DNA from 2 places in the Streptomyces sp. NPDC012827 genome. Region 2 is predicted to be linked to the other one. Evidence: riboswitches for the same ligand, from Rfam matches in the RefSeq annotation. Region 2 holds a riboswitch; the other holds the start of a gene.
What was found. A riboswitch is a leader RNA that binds a small molecule or an ion and turns the genes downstream of it on or off. The one in region 2 is predicted to bind glycine.
Positions count from the first base shown of each region.

Region 1 (9,231 bases), on a different contig from region 2:
CGGCACGGTGCCGTACGCCCCTTCGTCACACGCCCGCCGTCAGACGGTCGGCAGCCAGCCCACCTCGCCCGCCAGCAGTCCGTAGCCGACGAAGGCCACGATGTCGAGCAGGGCGTGCGCCACCACCAGCGGACCGACCCGTCCCCAGCGCCGGTAAAGGAGCACGAAGACGACGCCCATGACGACGTTGCCGACGAAGCCGCCGACACCCTGGTAGAGGTGGTACGAGCCGCGCAGCACCGAGCTGGCCGCCAGCGCCGCCACCGGCGACCAGCCCAGCCCGTCCAGACGGCGCAGCAGGTAGCCGACGACGATCACCTCCTCCACCACGGAGTTCTGCACCGCGGAGAGGATCAGGACGGGGTACTTCCACCACACCTCGGGCAGCGACTCCGGCACCACGGTCAGGTTGAATCCGGACGCCCGCGCCGCCAGGTAGAAGGCGAGGCCCGCGCCGCCGATCGCGGCGGCGACCAGCGCCCCGCGCCCCAGGTCCGGCCAGGGCCGCGTCCGGTCGAAGCCGATCGCCCGCATCCCGGCGCCCTCCCGCAGCAGCAGGTGCGCCACGAGGAGGACGGGCACCAGCGCCGTGGCGATGCCGAACAGCTGCCAGGACAGGTCGAGCCACGGCCGCCCGGGCGCGTACGAGCCGTTGAGCGTGGCCGCCTGCTCCTTGAGCGACCCGGGCCTGGTGAGCGAGCCGACGAAGCTGATGAGCGAGGACACCGCGCTCGCGCCGAGCGAGAGGGCCAGCACGAGAAGCGTCTCGGAGCGCAGGAGGCGCGGCGGCCCCTCGGCCGGCAGGGGTTCGCTCATCCGTCGTTCCGACACCACCACACCCGTCTCCCGTTCCCGGTCACGCCCCGAGCACGACCACCCTGACATGATCGCGCACGCGCCGGCGGCACCGGAGCGGGAGACGGGCCGGCCGCGTCAGCCGGTCCCCACCGGCCAGGTGTGCACGGGTTCGCCGGTCAGCGTCAGTTCCCGGTAGCGGCGGGTGGTCGCGGCGAGCGCCGCCTCGCGGTCCAGGCCGTCGCCCCGCGCCTTGTGGAAGGTGTCGGCCTGCCAGGAGGCGCCGTTGACCCGCCGCAGGCAGCGCTGTTCGATCACCCCGAGGTAGAAGTCCCGGTCGGCCGGCTCCACGTGCCAGGCGTCGAGCCCGGCCGCGGCGAGCGGCAGCAGCTCGTCCAGGACGAGCCGTACGGCGGGCAGGGTGGCGACCCCGCCGGCGCGCCCCTGCCGGGGCCAGCGCAGCTCCGCCTCGATGCCGTGCCGGCAGGCGGTGTCGAAGTTGGCCTCCGCGTCCGCGAACTCCATCCGCCTCCACACCGGGCGGGGGTCGTCGGCGAGCGAGCGCACGAGGCCGTAGTAGAAGGCCGCGTTGGCGATGACGTCCGTGACGGTGGGCCCCGCGGGCAGCACCCGGTTCTCCACCCGCAGGTGGGGGACGCCGTCGACCCAGCCGTACACGGGGCGGTTCCAGCGGTAGACGGTTCCGTTGTGCAGGACGAGTTCGTGAAGGCGCGGCACCCGGCCCTCGTCGAGGGCGAGCAGGGGGTCCTCGTCGTCGCAGATCGGCAGCAGGGCGGGGAAGTAGCGCAGGTTCTCCTCGAAGAGGTCGTACGCCGAGTCCACCCACCGCTCCCCGAACCAGGTGCGCGGCCGTACGCCCTGGGCCTGGAGTTCGGGCGGCCTGGTGTCGGTGGCCTGGAGGAAGAGGGGCGGCCTGGACTCGCGCCACAGTTCGCGGCCGAAGACGAAGGGGGCGTTGGCCCCCAGGGCTATCTGGACGCCGGCCACGGCCTGGGCCGCGTTCCAGACGGCGGCGAACCGGGCGGGCGTGACCTGGAGGTGCAGCTGGACGGAGGTGCAGGCCGCCTCGGGGACGATCGATTCCGAGGTGCACAGGAGCCGTTCGACGCCGTGGATGTCGAGGGTGAAGTCCTCCCCCCGCGCGGCGAGGATCTGGTCGTTGAGCAGCGTGTAGCGGTCGGCCGCCGACAGGTTCTCGAAGACCAGATCCCGCTGGGCGAGCGTGGGGAGTATGCCGATCATGAGCACGCCCGCGTCGAGTTCGGCGGCCTTGCGGTCGGCGTACCCGAGGCTCGTCCTCACCTCCTCGGCGAGCCGGTCGAATACCCGGCCGGCGAGGCGGTGGGGGGCGATGTTCACTTCCAGGTTGAACATTCCGAGTTCCGTCTGGAAATCGGGGCTCGCGATCTTCTGGAGAACGGGTCCGTTGAGCATGCGGGGCAGCCCGTCGGCGCCCGCGAGATTGAGTTCGATCTCCAGTCCCATGAGATTTCTCGGACGGTCGAACCTCTTCTCCGCCAGCAGTCTCGCGAGTCCCGCGAGACACTGCTGGAGTTTCGTGCGGTACCGCTGCCGGTCGGACGGGGCGAACCCGTCCGCCACGACTTTCTCCCCCATCTAAGGGTCCCTCCCGCCCTGGGCGGCCGCCACGACGGCCGCGTGTCACGGACGATTGTGCCCATCCCGCTGATCCACAACCCCTGCGCGCGAAGCCGTCGGCGGTTAGGCTGCACCGGGCACTCCACCGGCACGGTCCGAGGACACTCCGCGACGTCATATACCAATGTCATATTGACTTACCGAGTGGGGTCGTCATTCAGCCGTCCGCCACTGCGGGGAATGCGCAGGCGGCGGTCCCGTCGATGTCACTATTCCGTTTCAAGTGCCTCGTAATACGGCTTGTTGACGTCTTGTCAGGAATAACGGGGCCGTCTAGCGGAAACACTGTGTGAACACGTGTCGTATAAACTCCGCGGACGAGGCAGAGTGTTGGCGCCCGGCCATGGCCGCACGGCCCCTCTCTGGCCCCGCTCGCCGACAGCGCCGTCGTGTACCTGCCCACGCGTCACCGTGTCTCCTGAGTGAGAGGCGACCCACCATGCTCCGACGTTCCCCGGCCCCCGCGCCGGCCCTCCGCAGTGTCCTCGCGGCGCTCGGCTCCCCCACCGCGGTGAGCGAGACCCGAACTCCCGCACTGCGGGCCGCACAGGGGCCGCTGAGCCCCGAACTCCCGCTGCCCGTGCACGTCCTCGGCGTCACCGGCGTCCCCGGGGCCGCCCCCGGAGCACCCTCCGCGGTGACACCCCGCACCCGGCTCGTCGGCTGGCGCTTCCTCATCCGGAGCGGAGACCGGGCGATCGCCGCCGGGGACACCATGCTCACACCGGACGGCTGGTCCTTCTCGCACTTCTTCGAAGGGCCCTACGTCCTCTCGACGGAGCGGGCCCTGGCCCAGGCCGAGGCGCTGCCCACGCTGTACCAGCCCCGGCTGCTCTCCATCCCGGAGCTCTACATGCTGACGCTCTGGCTGCACGCCGAACCGGACGAGGAGGGCACCCCGGCGGCGCCGGCGGCGGCCGACCTCCTGGTGCCGCTGGCCCCGGCGCCACCCGGGATCGCGGCCCACCGCCCGTACCGGATCGCCGACCTCCTGCCCGTGCTGACGACCCGCCTCGCGTCGCCGCCGCCCCTCGCGGGCTCGGCGGCGCCCGCCTGATCCCCCCTCGCCGCACCCCGACACCGCCCCGTGGTCCGGCCGGACCACGGGGCGCACCGCTGCCCGGGACCGGGCACCGTATCCCGCCGAACACCGCGCCCGAACACCCCTCCCGTACGGACTAGCCCGCTCGGGCCATCCCGAACCACCCGAAGGGACGGGGGGGTTGCCCTGAACCGCCCCTGCGGGTGACGCGTCTTCCCGGGAGAGGACGAGCTGACCCGAAATCCCTGCGGAAGGCCGTCCGTGAGGCAAGACTGGGACCATCGAACCGACCGACGGGGGCGGCCATGAGCGCGAGCCGCAGGACATCCACCACGACGCAGCGAAAGAACCCACCCATGTGCCAGCACCAGCCTGCCTGTCCCACCGCCGACTCCCCCGACCGGGAGGCGGCCCGCCTGATGGCACACCACCCGGAGCAGGGCTGGAGCCTGCTGTGCAACGGCGTCCTCCTCTTCGAGGACACCGGTGAACTGCTGCCGGACGGCCAGATCATCGCACCGCACCGGCCGCTGACGACGGGCCGGGTCACGACCGCCGCCTGACCGCGGCGGAAACGGCCGAGGGCCGGCCCGGAGAGTTCTCCGGGCCGGCCCTCGGCCGTGCGAGCCGCGCGGCTCAGTGGTCGTACTCGTCCAGCGGCGGGCAGGAGCAGACCAGGTTCCGGTCGCCGAAGGCGCCGTCGATCCGGCGCACCGGCGGCCAGTACTTGTCCGCGGCCGAGACGCCGGCCGGGAAGACGGCCTCGTCGCGGGTGTACGGGTGGGACCACTCGCCACCCAGCGCGGCGGCGGTGTGCGGGGCGTTGCGCAGCGGGTTGTCGTCCGCCGGCCACACGCCGGAGGCGACCTTCTCGATCTCGGCCCGGATCGCGATCATCGTGTCGCAGAAACGGTCGAGCTCGGCCAGGTCCTCGGACTCGGTGGGCTCGATCATCAGCGTGCCGGCGACCGGGAAGGACATGGTCGGCGCGTGGAAGCCGTAGTCGATCAGGCGCTTGGCGATGTCGTCGACGCTGACCCCGGTCGCCTTGGAGAGCGGGCGCAGGTCCACGATGCACTCGTGGGCGACCAGTCCGGCCGGACCGGTGTAGAGCACCGGGTAGTGCGGCTCCAGGCGCTTGGCGATGTAGTTCGCCGCGAGGACGGCGACCTGCGTGGCGCGCTTGAGGCCCTCGCCGCCCATGAGGCGGACGTACGACCAGGAGATCGGCAGGATGCCGGCGGAACCCCACGGCGCGGCCGAGATGGGCCCGACGCCGGTCTCGGGGCCCGCGGTGGGCTGGAGCGGGTGGTTGGGCAGGTACGGGGCGAGGTGCTCGCGCACCGCGACCGGGCCGACGCCGGGGCCGCCGCCGCCGTGCGGGATGCAGAAGGTCTTGTGCAGGTTCAGGTGCGAGACGTCGCCGCCGAACTTGCCCGGCTTGGCGAGGCCGACCAGCGCGTTGAGGTTGGCGCCGTCGACGTACACCTGGCCGCCGGCCTCGTGCACCTCGGCGCAGATGTCCGCGACGTGCTCCTCGAAGACGCCGTGCGTCGACGGGTAGGTGATCATCAGGACAGACAGCTCGTCGCGGTACTGCGCGATCTTGGCGCGCAGGTCCTCGACGTCGACCTCGCCGTCGTCGGCGGTCCTGACGACGACGACCTTCATGCCGGCCATCACGGCGGAGGCGGCGTTGGTGCCGTGCGCGGAGGAGGGGATGAGGCAGACCGTGCGCTGCTCGTCGCCGTTGGCGCGGTGGTAGGCGCGGACCGCGAGGAGACCCGCGAGCTCGCCCTGCGAGCCGGCGTTCGGCTGGAGGGAGACCTTGTCGTAGCCGGTGACCTCGGCGAGGCGCTCCTCCAGCTCGGTGATGAGCGTGAGGTAGCCCTGCGCCTGCTCGACCGGGGCGAAGGGGTGGATCTGGCCGAACTCGGGCCAGGTCACCGACTCCATCTCGGTCGTCGCGTTGAGCTTCATGGTGCAGGACCCCAGCGGGATCATGCCGCGGTCGAGCGCGTAATCGCGGTCGGCCAGCCTGCGCAGGTAGCGCAGCATCGAGGTCTCGGAGCGGTGCGCGTGGAAGACCGGGTGGGTCAGGTACGCGTCGGAGCGCAGCGCGTCGGCGGGCAGCGCGTTCTCGGTGACCGCGTCGAGCGCCTCGACGTCGGCGGTGACGCCGAAGGCGCCCCACACGGCGGCGAGCTGGGCGCGGGTGGTGGTCTCGTCGCAGGACATCGACACGCGGTCGGCGTCGACGCGGTACAGGTTGACACCGGCCTCGCGGGCGGCGGCCACGACCGCGTCGGCGCGGCCCGGGACGCGGGCGGTCAGGGTGTCGAAGAAGGCGCCCTGGACGAGCTCCACGCCTCCGGCGCGCAGACCGGCGGCGAGGATCGCGGCGTACCGGTGGGTGCGCTCGGCGATCTGCTTGAGACCGTCCGGACCGTGGTAGACGGCGTACATGCCGGCCATGACGGCGAGCAGGACCTGGGCGGTGCAGATGTTGCTGGTGGCCTTCTCGCGGCGGATGTGCTGCTCGCGGGTCTGCAGGGCCAGGCGGTAGGCGCGGTTGCCGTCGGCGTCGACGGAGACGCCGACGAGACGGCCGGGAAGGGAGCGGGCGTGCTTGTCCTGGACGGCCATGTAGCCGGCGTGCGGGCCGCCGAAGCCCATCGGCACGCCGAAGCGCTGGGTGGTGCCGACGGCGATGTCGGCGCCGAGGGAGCCGGGCGAGGCGAGCAGCGTGAGGGCGAGCAGGTCGGCGGCGACGGTGACGATCGCGCCGAGCTCGTGGGCCTGGTCGATGACCGGCTTGATGTCCCGCACGGCACCGGAGGCGCCCGGGTACTGCAGCAGCACGCCGAAGACGCCGCGCTCGGCGATCTCGGCCGGGATGCCGGCGGACAGGTCGGTGACGACGACCTCGACCCCGGTCGGTTCGGCCCGCGTCCGGATGACCGCGATGGTCTGCGGCAGGGCGTCGGCGTCGACGACGAAGACGCCGTTCTTGACCTTGCCGACGCGCCGCGAGAGCGCCATGGCCTCGGCGGCGGCGGTGCTCTCGTCGAGGAGGGAGGCGCCCGAGGTGGGCAGACCGGTCAGGTCGGCGACCATGGTCTGGAAGTTCAGCAGGGCCTCCAGGCGGCCCTGGGAGATCTCCGGCTGGTACGGGGTGTACGCCGTGTACCAGGCGGGGTTCTCCATCACGTTCCGCAGGATCACCGGCGGGGTGAAGGTCCCGTAGTAGCCGAGACCGATCATCGGGGCGAGGACCTGGTTGCGGTCGGCGAGGTCGCGCAGCTCGGCGAGGACCTCGGCCTCCGTCCGGGCACCGGGCAGCCCCAGTGCCTCGGCGTTCTTGATCACGTCCGGCACCGCGGCGGCGGTGAGCTCGTCCAGCGAGCCGTACCCGACCTGGGCGAGCATCTTGGCGCGCGCCTCGGCGTCGGGGCCGATGTGCCGCTGCTCGAAGGGAATGCCCTGCTCGAGCTCGGAGAGCGGGATGCGGTTGGCGGTCATGTGCGGGGGCCTCCTGGTCGTCACGACCTGCGAGGGGCACCACGGCGCGGGTGCCCGGACGGCCTCCCCCTCTGTCATCTCAACCTGAGAGCTTCACCGGCACGCCACGGGGGCACGCCGGCTTTCACCGTCGGTGAGAGCGGATGCCGTCGGACTCCCGCTCTGCTTTCCAGAGTGACCTCGTCCGCGCGGTACAGGGGCCTGAGAGATTCCGGGGAGGATTTGCTCCTTCGGCGCCACCGGAAAGTTTTCTCCGGGGGACTCTCCCGCACGGGGTCGACAGCCACAGCCAGCCTACCAGCGCGGTTGTGCCGCCCATCGCTCAAGTGGCCGACATCTCGGATGTGCACTTTCGTAGGGGTGTGGAGCAGTTGCGACCAGTTGGAGGGACCGTGCAGACCGACATCGATCCGCGCAGCCTGATCGGCCGCAAGGCGTACGACCGGAACGGACACAGAATCGGGACGGTGGACGAGGTGTACCTGGACGACGCGACCGGCGTCCCGGAGTGGGCCGCCGTCCGCACGGGCCTCTTCAGCCGGGACGCCTTCGTCCCCCTGGCGCCGAGCGAACTGGTCGACGACGGGCTCCACGTCCCGTACGAGCGGTCGCTGATCAAGGACGCCCCCGACTTCGGCGTCGGCCGGCACCTCTCCCCCGAGCAGGAGCTCCAGCTCTACCGTCACTACAGCCTCGCCCTGCCGCCCCCGCCCGGCGACGCCCCGGACACGGACTTCGGGCGCCTGGCGGGCCAGGACGGCCCCTGAGAACCCGCGCACCGCGTCAGGCCGCCGGGCGTACGGGTTCGGGGGCTCGGCGACGCGTCAGGCCGCCGCTCCGCCACCCGCCGCCTCCACGCGCTCCGGTCCACCGGTCCCGCGCACCAGCGGGAGCGGCTCGGACGGCTCCAGATCCGGATCGTCCACGGCGAAGGTCCGCACCCGCCCCGGCGCGGACCAGGGCTCCTCGAAGCGGACGGTGACGCGCCCGACCCCGCTGCCCTGGACCCAGCCCGCCCCGTGCACGGCGTGCCGTACGTCCTGCCCCGGGGACCAGCGCCGCTCCTCGGCCGGAGCGGCCTGCCCGGGGCCGCCCGGCGGCGAGGCGGCCGGCTGGGCCGCGGCGGCCTCGGCCTCCCCGGTGTCCCGCCCGCCGACCGTGGCCTGTGCCGCCTCCGCGAACTGGGCGAAGAGATCCTCCTGCGTGTAGTCGGCGAGACCGCTGACCCCCACCCCCAGAAGCCGCACCCCGCCCGTGGTGTCCACCGCCTCCAGGAGCCGGGCGGCCGCCTCCCGCACCACCACCGGGTCGTCGGTGGGCCCGCGCAGCGTCTCGGAGCGGGTCAGCGTCGAGAAGTCGTAGCGCCGCACCTTGAGCACGATGGTCCGCCCCGAGTGCCCCGAGGCGCGCAGCCGCCCCACGCACCGCTCGGCGAGCCGCTCCACCTCCGTACGGATCCGCACCCGGTCGTGCAGGTCCACGTCGAAGGTGTCCTCGACCGACACCGACTTCGCGTCCCGCTCGGCCACCACGGGCCGGTCGTCGTACCCCTGGGCCATCCGGTACAGCGAGGCTCCGTGCGCCTTCCCCAGGAGCCGTACGAGCTCGTCCTCACCGGCCTCCGCCAGGTCTCCGACCGTGGTCATCCCGGCTCGTCGCAGATGCTCCCCGGTGGCCGGACCGACGCCGGGCAGGATCCGTACCGAGCGGGGCCCGAGGAGCTCCCGCTCGGTACCCGGCTCGATGAGGACGAGCCCGTCCGGCTTGGCCTCCTCCGAGGCGATCTTGGCGATCATCTTGGATCCGGCGAGCCCGACGGAACCGGTCAGGCCGGTGGTGGCCAGGATGTCGGCCCGCAGCCGCTCCCCGGCGGCCCGCGCGCTCGCGCTGTCGTCGGCCACTCCCCCGGCCTCCAGGTCGACGAAGGCCTCGTCCAGGCTCAGCGGCTCCACGAGCGGCGACAGCCGCCCGAGCAGCTCCATCACCTGCTCGCTGATCGACCGGTAGAAGGCGAAGCGCGCCACCAGATAGGCGGCGTTCGGCGCGAGCCGCCGCGCCTGCCCCATCGGCATGGCGGAGTGCACCCCGAAGCGCCGCGCCTCGTAGGAGGCGGTGGCCACCACGCCACGCGGCCCGAGACCGCCGACGATCACCGGTTTTCCGCGCAGGCTTGGCTTCGCCGCCTGTTCGGC
Region 1 covers NZ_JBIBBY010000006.1:455,375-464,605, forward strand. The annotation lists gene ACFY60_RS16715 (CPBP family intramembrane glutamic endopeptidase) at 40-816, opposite strand; gene ACFY60_RS16720 (glutamate--cysteine ligase) at 934-2,433, opposite strand; gene ACFY60_RS16725 (hypothetical protein) at 2,915-3,532, shown strand; gene ACFY60_RS16730 (DUF5999 family protein) at 3,874-4,080, shown strand; gene gcvP (aminomethyl-transferring glycine dehydrogenase) at 4,154-7,039, opposite strand; glycine riboswitch at 7,219-7,318, opposite strand; gene ACFY60_RS16740 (PRC-barrel domain-containing protein) at 7,432-7,806, shown strand; gene ACFY60_RS16745 (DNA polymerase IV) at 7,864-9,231, opposite strand, start outside.
Region 1: another riboswitch for glycine. It lies ahead of gcvP (aminomethyl-transferring glycine dehydrogenase); the one in region 2 lies ahead of gcvT (glycine cleavage system aminomethyltransferase GcvT).

Region 2 (9,231 bases):
GAGCAGCATCCACACCTCGCCGTCGGCGAGGGCGTGGAGCAGCCGCTCGTACGCGTCGTAGCGTCCGGGCGCCACCTGGCGCAGCATGTGCTCGACCTGCCCGGCCGCGGCGGTGCCTGACGCGCTCACCCTGGGTTCCGCCCCTCTTGTCGTACGGCTCGCTCGAATCGGTTCAGCTTAGACAGCGGGGCGCTCACCCGGCGGCACGCCGGTAGAAGGGACGCACCCGCTCCAGCATCCAGTCGCCGACGGGGTCCTGGGCCATGTCGAGGAGGATGAGGTTGACGGGCCAGGCGACCTCGACGCGGCCCAGGGCGCGCCCGAGGGCGTCCAGGGGCGCGGTGCGGTCGACGCCGTCCAGGGAGACGAGCTGCACACCGATGAAGAGGGCCGGCTCGGTGCCCTCGACGCTGGCGAGGGTGCGGCGGGCCGTGGTGACGATCCCGGTGGCCTCGAACTCGGCGGAGGCGGCGGCGAGGAAGTCGACGGGGTCGTCCTGCCAGTCGGGCTCGAAGAGGCGGACGCGGCCGCCGCTGGCGGGGCCGTCGAGCGGGGTGCGGCCGACCCGGCAGAGTTCGGCCACGGCGGGCGGGGGCAGCGGGACGCCGACGGTGCCGCCGGGGTTGACGGCGATGCCGAGCTGGGGCGGCAGGCCGCGGGCGAAGTCGCGGGCGGGGGCGACGGTGAAGGACATGTGGGGGCCGACGCAGGCGAGGAACTGCTGCTCGGAGCTGAAGACGGGCACGTAGGCCGCGCCGTCGATCTCCATGGTGGCGAGGTCCAGGTCCGTGCTGTCGGGTCCGCCGCCGTTCGGCAGGGGCACCCAGACCGGGCTGCGGCCCAGCACCTCGACGAGCCGGCCGCCTGCGGCGGGGTCGCCCAGCGAGGCGGCCAGCACCTCTTCGAGCTCATTGCCCGGCCACGTCACATCCACGGTCCTGTGTCCCCTTCTCGCGCGGTCTGCCGCCCCCGGCCCGTCCCCGGCAGCACCCTAACGCCGCCCCGCCGCCGGTGTGGCCTGAAAGAAGGGTACGAGCGCGGGGGAGCCGCGCTCAGGCCGCCTCCCGGAAGCCGATCTTCCGCAGCGCGCCCGCCGCGTCCCGGTCCAGCAGGGTGACCGAGGCGCAGCCGCGGGGCAGGGTGCCCGCCGCGGCGGCGTCGAGGAGCCGGCCGACGGCCCGGCGGTGGCGGGCGAAGGCGTAGGCCGAGACGCCACGGCCGCGCTCGCGCTGGCCGGCCCGGGCGGTCTCCGGGGCGACGTCGAGCAGGACGAGGTGGAGGGCGCGGCCGCGCCGCCGCGCCTCCCGGGCGAGCCAGCCGCGCACCCAGGACTGGGTGCCGCAGTCGTGCACGATCACGCTCTCGCCGGCGCGCAGGGCGCGGCGCAGCCCGGCGTAGTGCGCGACGCGGACCAAGGGGCGGTAGAGGGCGTACGGCAGGAGGCGCGGCATCCGGGCCTCCCAGCGTTCGCGGGCGTCCTGGGAGTCGATGCCCCGGCCGTGCGCGGTCCGTCTCATCAGGGTGGACTTGCCGCTGCCGGGCAGGCCGGAGACGACCACCAGGTCACCGGCGGCGAAGGTGAGGGCGCGGGGGCCCCGGCCGCCGCGCTCCCGCAGGTCCCGCAGGAGCCGTCCCCTGCCGTGCGAGCGGGTCCGCGCGCGGGCGCGAACGGGCACCCGCTGGGGCGGTATGCCGGTGCCGGCCGCGAACGCGCCGGTGTGCTCGATCGTCATCGCTCCCCCTGTCGGGTCTCGGGAGACCCTTCCCCACGAAGTGTAAAGAAGCGGTAATCCCAGACAAGCGATTTGCCCCGCCGACACCACATGCAATGATGTGCGCGCCAGGCGCGCTCAGCGCCGTACAACCGCATACCGGCCGCTCGAATCCGCGCGGGAGAGTTCCGGACCGCCGAGCGCGTCCGGGCGCCGAAGGAGCAAGACCCTCCCTTGAATCTCTCAGGCCCCGTACCGCGTGGATGAGGCAGATCTGAAAAGCGGGACGCCCGGTGCGTCCCCACCCAAGGTGCAAGCCGAGGATGCCCTCGGTGAACCTCTCAGGTTCCATGACAGATGGGGAGGACGTCCTCGCCCGTCATGTGTTTTCGTCACCGATCACGCCCTTGGGACCCTGGAGCCACCCCATGAGCACTGCCCCCCGCCTCACCGCCCTCGACGCGCTCCATCGTTCGCTGGGCGCGACCATGACCGACTTCGCCGGCTGGGACATGCCGCTGCGGTACGGCAGCGAGCGCGACGAGCACACCGCCGTGCGCACCCGGGCCGGCCTCTTCGACCTCTCCCACATGGGCGAGATCACCGTCACCGGCCCGCAGGCCGTGGACCTGCTGGATCACGCCCTGGTCGGCAACATCTCCACCGTGGGCAACGGCCGCGCCCGCTACACCATGATCTGCCAGGAGGACGGCGGCATCCTGGACGACCTGATCGTCTACCGCCTCGGCGAGACCGAGTACATGGTCGTGGCGAACGCCTCCAACGCGCAGGTGGTCCTGGACGCCCTGGTCGCCCGCGCGGAGGGCTTCGACGCGGAGGTCCGCGACGACCGCGACGCGTACGCGCTGATCGCCGTGCAGGGCCCGGAGTCCCCCGGCATCCTCGGGCAGGTCACCGACGCCGACCTGGACGGCCTGAAGTACTACGCGGGCCTGCCCGGCACGGTCGCCGGGGTGCCCGCCCTGATCGCCCGCACCGGCTACACCGGCGAGGACGGCTTCGAGCTGTTCCTGAAGCCCGAGCACGCGGAGGGCGTCTGGAAGGCGCTGACCGAGGCCGGCGCCGGCGTGGGCCTGATCCCCTGCGGCCTGTCCTGCCGTGACACGCTCCGCCTGGAGGCGGGCATGCCGCTCTACGGTCACGAGCTGACCACCTCCCTCACCCCCTTCGACGCCGGCCTCGGCCGGGTCGTGAAGTTCGAGAAGCCGGGCGACTTCGTCGGCCGCAAGGCCCTGGAGGCCGCCGCCGAGCGCGCCGAGACCGCCCCGCCGCGCAAGCTCGTGGGCCTGGTCGCCGAGGGCCGCCGCGTCCCGCGCGCCGGGATGTCCGTGGTCGCTAACGGCGAGGTGATCGGCGAGGTCACCTCCGGCGCCCCGTCGCCGACCCTCGGAAAGCCGATCGCCATGGCGTACGTGGACGCGGCGCACGCCGCCCCCGGCACCGAGGGTGTAGGGGTGGACATCCGCGGCACCCACGAGCCGTACCAGGTGGTCGCGCTGCCGTTCTACAAGCGTCAGAAGTGACGGATTCGTCTCACACCACGTCCCACCACGCAAGACCCGCGTACATCCGCACTCCCCCGATCCAGGAGAATCAGGTCATGAGCAACCCCCAGCAGCTGCGTTACACCAAGGAGCACGAGTGGCTGTCGGACGCCGTGGACGGCGTCGCGACCGTCGGCATCACGGAGTTCGCGGCCAACGCGCTCGGCGATGTCGTCTACGCCGATCTCCCGGCGGCCGGCACCACCGTCACCGCGGGCGAGACCTGCGGTGAGCTGGAGTCGACGAAGTCCGTGAGCGACCTGTACTCCCCGGTGACGGGTGAGGTCGTGGAGTCCAACCAGGACGTGGTGGACGACCCGTCCCTGGTGAACTCGGCTCCGTTCGAGGGTGGCTGGTTGTTCAAGGTGCGCGTCGCGGAGACGCCGGACGATCTGCTCTCCGCCGACGAGTACGCCGAGTTCTCCGCCGGCTGAGACCGGGCCCGAGACCCCAGGGATCGAAACATGTCGCTTCTGAACACTCCCCTCCACGAGCTGGACCCGGACGTCGCCGCCGCCGTCGACGCCGAGCTCCGCCGCCAGCAGTCCACCCTCGAGATGATCGCCTCGGAGAACTTCGCTCCGGTCGCCGTCATGGAGGCGCAGGGCTCCGTCCTCACCAACAAGTACGCCGAGGGCTACCCCGGGCGCCGCTACTACGGCGGCTGCGAGCACGTCGACGTGGCCGAGCAGATCGCGATCGACCGGATCAAGGACCTGTTCGGCGCCGAGTACGCCAACGTGCAGCCCCACTCCGGTGCCTCCGCCAACCAGGCCGCGCTCTTCGCGATCGCCCAGCCCGGCGACACGATCCTGGGCCTGGACCTGGCGCACGGCGGCCACCTCACCCACGGCATGCGCCTGAACTTCTCCGGCAAGCAGTTCAACGTGGTCGCGTACCACGTGGACGACGCCGGCCTGGTCGACATGGCCGAGGTCGAGCGGCTCGCCAAGGAGCACCGCCCCAAGGTGATCATCGCGGGCTGGTCGGCCTACCCGCGCCAGCTGGACTTCGCGGAGTTCCGCCGGATCGCCGACGAGGTCGGCGCGTACCTGTGGGTCGACATGGCGCACTTCGCGGGCCTGGTCGCCGCGGGTCTGCACCCGAACCCGGTCGAGTACGCGGACGTGGTGACCTCCACCACCCACAAGACGCTCGGCGGCCCGCGCGGCGGCGTCATCCTGGCGAAGAAGGAGTTCGCGAAGAAGCTGAACTCCTCCGTCTTCCCCGGCTTCCAGGGCGGCCCGCTGGAGCACGTGATCGCGGCCAAGGCCGTCTCCTTCAAGGTCGCGGCCTCGGAGGAGTTCAAGGAGCGCCAGGAGCGCACCCTGGAGGGTGCCCGGATCATCGCCGAGCGCCTGGTCCAGGACGACGTCAGGGAGCACGGCGTGTCCGTGCTGTCCGGCGGCACCGACGTGCACCTGCTCCTGGTCGACCTGCGGGACAGCGAGCTGGACGGCCAGCAGGCCGAGGACCGCCTCCACGAGGTCGGCATCACGGTCAACCGCAACGCCGTCCCGAACGACCCGCGGCCCCCGATGGTCACCTCGGGTCTGCGGATCGGCACCCCGGCCCTCGCCACCCGCGGTTTCCGGGCCGAGGACTTCCGCGAGGTCGCCGACGTCATCGCCGAGACGCTGAAGCCCGGCTTCGACGCCGAGGCGCTGAAGGCCAGGGTCACGGCGCTCGCCGACAAGCACCCGCTGTACCCCGGCCTGAAGTAATTTCGTACGCTTTTGTTCCGCGGTCCGTCCGTGACCGTTCGTACGAACCCCCGGGGCACCGCGCACACTGGACAGTGGGCGCGGTGCCCCACCCCACGTTTTCCGCGCTTTTCTGCTCCACCCCGGCAGACAACGGCGTCTACCAGCCCCCACAAGGAGTCTCCCCGTGGCCATCTCGGTCTTCGACCTGTTCTCGATCGGCATCGGCCCGTCCAGCTCCCACACGGTGGGACCCATGCGCGCCGCCCGGATGTTCGCCCGCCGGCTGAAGAACGAGGGCCTGCTCGCCGGCACCGCCGCCATACGGGCCGAGCTGTACGGCTCCCTGGGCGCGACCGGCCACGGCCACGGCACCCCGAAGGCCGTCCTGCTCGGCCTGGAGGGCCACTCCCCCCGCACGGTGGACGTGGAGAGCGCCGACGCCGAGTTCGAGCGGATCAAGGCGAGCGGGCGGATCAACCTGCTCGGGGCCCACGAGATCCCCTTCTCCTTCGACGACGACCTGATCCTGCACCGCCGCAAGGCGCTGCCGTACCACGCCAACGGCATGACGGTCTTCGCGTACGACGACGAGGGCGCGCTCGTCCTGGAGAAGACCTACTACTCCGTCGGCGGCGGCTTCGTCGTGGACGAGGACGCCGTCGCGGGCGAGAACCCGATCGTGCCGGACGACACCGTCCTGAAGTACCCCTTCCGCACCGGTGACGAGCTGCTGCGCCTCACCAAGGAGACCGGCCTGTCGATCTCCGCCCTGATGCTGGAGAACGAGAAGGCCTGGCGGACCGAGGAGGAGATCCGCGCGGGCCTCCTGGAGATCTGGCGGGTCATGCAGGCCTGCGTCTCGCGCGGCATGTCCCGCGAGGGCATCCTGCCCGGCGGTCTGAAGGTCCGCCGCCGGGCCGCGAACTCGGCCCGCAAGCTGCGCTCCGAGGGCGACCCGGCCGCGCACGCCATGGAGTGGATCACCCTCTACGCCATGGCCGTGAACGAGGAGAACGCGGCGGGCGGCCGGGTGGTGACCGCCCCGACGAACGGCGCGGCCGGCATCATCCCCGCCGTCCTGCACTACTACATGAACTTCGTCCCGGGCGCCGACGAGGACGGCGTGGTCCGCTTCCTCCTCGCGGCGGGCGCGGTCGGCATGCTGTTCAAGGAGAACGCCTCGATCTCCGGCGCCGAGGTCGGCTGCCAGGGCGAGGTCGGCTCGGCCTGCTCCATGGCCGCCGGCGCCCTCGCCGAGGTCCTCGGCGGCTCCCCCGAGCAGGTGGAGAACGCGGCCGAGATCGGCATGGAGCACAACCTGGGCCTGACCTGCGACCCGGTCGGCGGCCTGGTGCAGATCCCCTGCATCGAGCGCAACGGCATGGCGGCGGTCAAGGCCGTCACGGCCGCGAAGATGGCCATGCGCGGCGACGGCAACCACCTGGTCTCCCTCGACAAGGTCATCAAGACCATGAAGGAGACCGGCGCGGACATGAGCGTCAAGTACAAGGAGACGGCCCGCGGCGGGCTCGCGGTCAACATCATCGAGTGCTGAGCGGTCCGGTCGCCCCCTGAGGCCCGGTGCCCCGGGCCTCAGGGGGCGAGCCAGTGCGGGTCCGGCACGACCGTCAGGAGCGCCGAGATCACCATGACGGCCCCCAGGACCCTCAGCTCGGTACGGGCGGGGGGCTGGGCGTCGCCGCCGGTCAGGAGCCGTGAGCGGGCGGCGAGGGCCATCAGGCTCGCCCCGGCGAACAGCAGCAGCTTCACGACCAGGACGCGGCCGTAGGCGCTGGCGAGCACGGCGTCGGGCGGCAGTCTGCGCAGCGTGGAGACGGTGCCGGTGACGGCGAGCGCCCCGTAGACGCAGGCGGCCATCCGGGCGTACCGGAGCAGCACCTCGCGCCCGCCCGCGCGCAGCCGCAGGGTGCGCAGCACGTGCAGGAGCGTGCCGCACCAGAGCGAGGCGGCGGTGAGGTGGACGAGGGTGAGCGCGGTGCCGACGCCGAAGCCGGGGGTCTCGGGGTGGGCGCGCAGGGCCTCGGCCCCGATGGCGACGGCCAGGGGCAGCACGGCCAGCGCGGGTCTGCGGGAGGCGGCGCACAGGGCCGCGAGGGTGAAGGCGTTGGCCGTGACGAGGAGCAGGCGGCCCTCCCGGAGCCCGTACACGACGGGGAGGCTCAGCCCGCTGACGGCGGCGAGGAGCAGCAGGAGGGCGGCGGAGGCGGCCGCCGCGAGGAGGGCGGCGGGGACGGACCAGCGGCGGGGCAGGGGGCCCGCCGCGCCGGCGAGACGGGTGCCGGCGAGCTCGCCGACGTGGACGGCGAGGCCGGTCAGGACGAGCAGGCGGAGCAGCGTGGTGGTGCCGGCCGCGGGTATGCGGAGTTCGCCGGTTCCGGTCTGGGCCAGGCCCGCGCCGAGGAGGGCGACGGCCAGGACGGCCGCGGCGGCGAGGACCGCCGCGGTCAGACGGCTCGGCGTACCGAAAGGTCCGGGAAGCGTCACCGGACGATCGTCACCGAGCCCCGGACGGGCGGCAACTCAGGTGGGTGCCGCCCGTCGGGGCGGGCGTGGTCAGGCCTTGCTGTAGTGGCCCCAGAACTCGTCCCAGGACAGCAGGCCGTCGCCGTTGTCGTCGCGCTGCTTGATGAGCGCCTCGGCGACCGTCTCGGTGACGTTGAAGTCGCCCAGCTGCGCCATCACGCTCTTGTACTCCGCGGCGGTGATGTAGCCGTCCCCGTCCACGTCGTACCGGTTGAATGCCGTGCGTGCCGACTCGATGTCCGCCACTGCTTCCGCCCCTTCATGGTGCTTCTCTGACGGGGGCCAGATTAGCGGGCGCGGTGCTGCCGGATGATGGGGGTATGAGCAGCGAGGTGGCACGGATACTGGCGGCGGCGGCGCGGGGGGAGTTCCCGCCGCCGGACGGGACGACGCGGGTGGTGCCGCAGCCGGGTCCGCGGGACGCGGGGGTGCTGGCGTTCACCGCGCATTCCGTGGTCTTCACGGACGAGGATCCGGACTGGGTTCGGGCGGAGCTGGCGGCCACGGCGGCGGACCCGCTGGCGGCGAGCATGAATCCGGCGTTCCTGGTGGCGCTCATGGCGCGGACGGGCCGGCGCATGCACACGATCGACCTGCTGACGGTGGCGGACGCGCTGCCCGGGCCGCCCCCGCTGCCGCTGCGGGAGATCGAGGACCCGGAGCATCCCCGGGTGGCGCGGGCGCGGAAGTACCGCGACGACGTGCGGGTGTGGGCGGCGGACGGCGGGGTGCTGATCCTGGGCCGGGCGGTCGGGGGCCGCTGGGAGGCGGCGATCGAGGTGGACGAGGCGGTACGGCACCGGGGGCTCGGCCGCGCGCTGGCGGTGGCGGCCCGGCACCTCACCCCGGGTGAGGTGGTGTGGGCGCAGCAGTCGCCGGGCAACGCGCGCAGTGTGCGGGTCTTCCAGGCGGCGGGCTACCGGCCGGTGGCCTCCGAGGCGCTGCTGGTCGCCCACTGAGGGAGTCCAGCATGCGGACGATCCCGGGAAACAATCGATGAACCGCATAGTCATTCATGGTTTGCAAGGTGGGTGCTGCATGTCACCAATGATTCATCGGAGAACTATGCACTTCTGCCCGATTATGAGCCGATAAGGTCTTTTGGCGGCAAGGCCCCCCGTCTGCCATAGTCGGGGACACGACCCCCATTGACCCGGGCGAGGTCGACCCGGCGACCGTGGACACACCCCTTTCGTCCATGGCGCCCCACCAGGAAGCCCCCAGCGCCCCATCACGGCGAACGGGGGCTTCCGTGCGTTCCGGAGCGCAGTCCCGGTGGGACACGGCCTAGCGGTCCGTGACGCGCATCTCGAACCAGGTGGTCTTGCCCCGGGGCGCGAGGTCGGCGCCCCACCGGTCGGAGAGCTTGTCCACCAGGAAGAGGCCGCGCCCGCTGATGTCGAGTTCACGCACGGGCAGCAGGCAGGGCAGCCCGCGCGAGGGGTCGCGGACCTCGATCCTGATCCGGCCGGGGCGGCGGTGCATCCGCAGGGTGAAGACCCGCGCGCCGGTGTGCCGGACGGCGTTGCCGACGAGTTCGGAGACGAGCAGAACCGCGTGCTCGGCGATCTGCGGGCCAAGGCCCCACTGCCGGAGCACCACGTACTGGGTGAGCCGGCGCGCCAGCCGCGCGGACTCGGGGAGGGAGGGCAGACCGACATCGCCCTCGGCGGGGTTGCCGTACAACTCGAGCGCTTCGAGGGC
Region 2 covers NZ_JBIBBY010000001.1:262,639-271,869, forward strand. The annotation lists gene ACFY60_RS01155 (enhanced serine sensitivity protein SseB C-terminal domain-containing protein) at 1-129, opposite strand, end outside; gene ACFY60_RS01160 (enhanced serine sensitivity protein SseB) at 194-934, opposite strand; gene ACFY60_RS01165 (AAA family ATPase) at 1,053-1,733, opposite strand; glycine riboswitch at 1,881-1,980, shown strand; gene gcvT (glycine cleavage system aminomethyltransferase GcvT) at 2,141-3,256, shown strand; gene gcvH (glycine cleavage system protein GcvH) at 3,334-3,711, shown strand; gene glyA (serine hydroxymethyltransferase) at 3,742-5,001, shown strand; gene ACFY60_RS01185 (L-serine ammonia-lyase) at 5,168-6,538, shown strand; gene ACFY60_RS01190 (CopD family protein) at 6,577-7,488, opposite strand; gene ACFY60_RS01195 (EF-hand domain-containing protein) at 7,558-7,773, opposite strand; gene ACFY60_RS01200 (GNAT family N-acetyltransferase) at 7,848-8,486, shown strand; gene ACFY60_RS01205 (ATP-binding protein) at 8,815-9,231, opposite strand, start outside.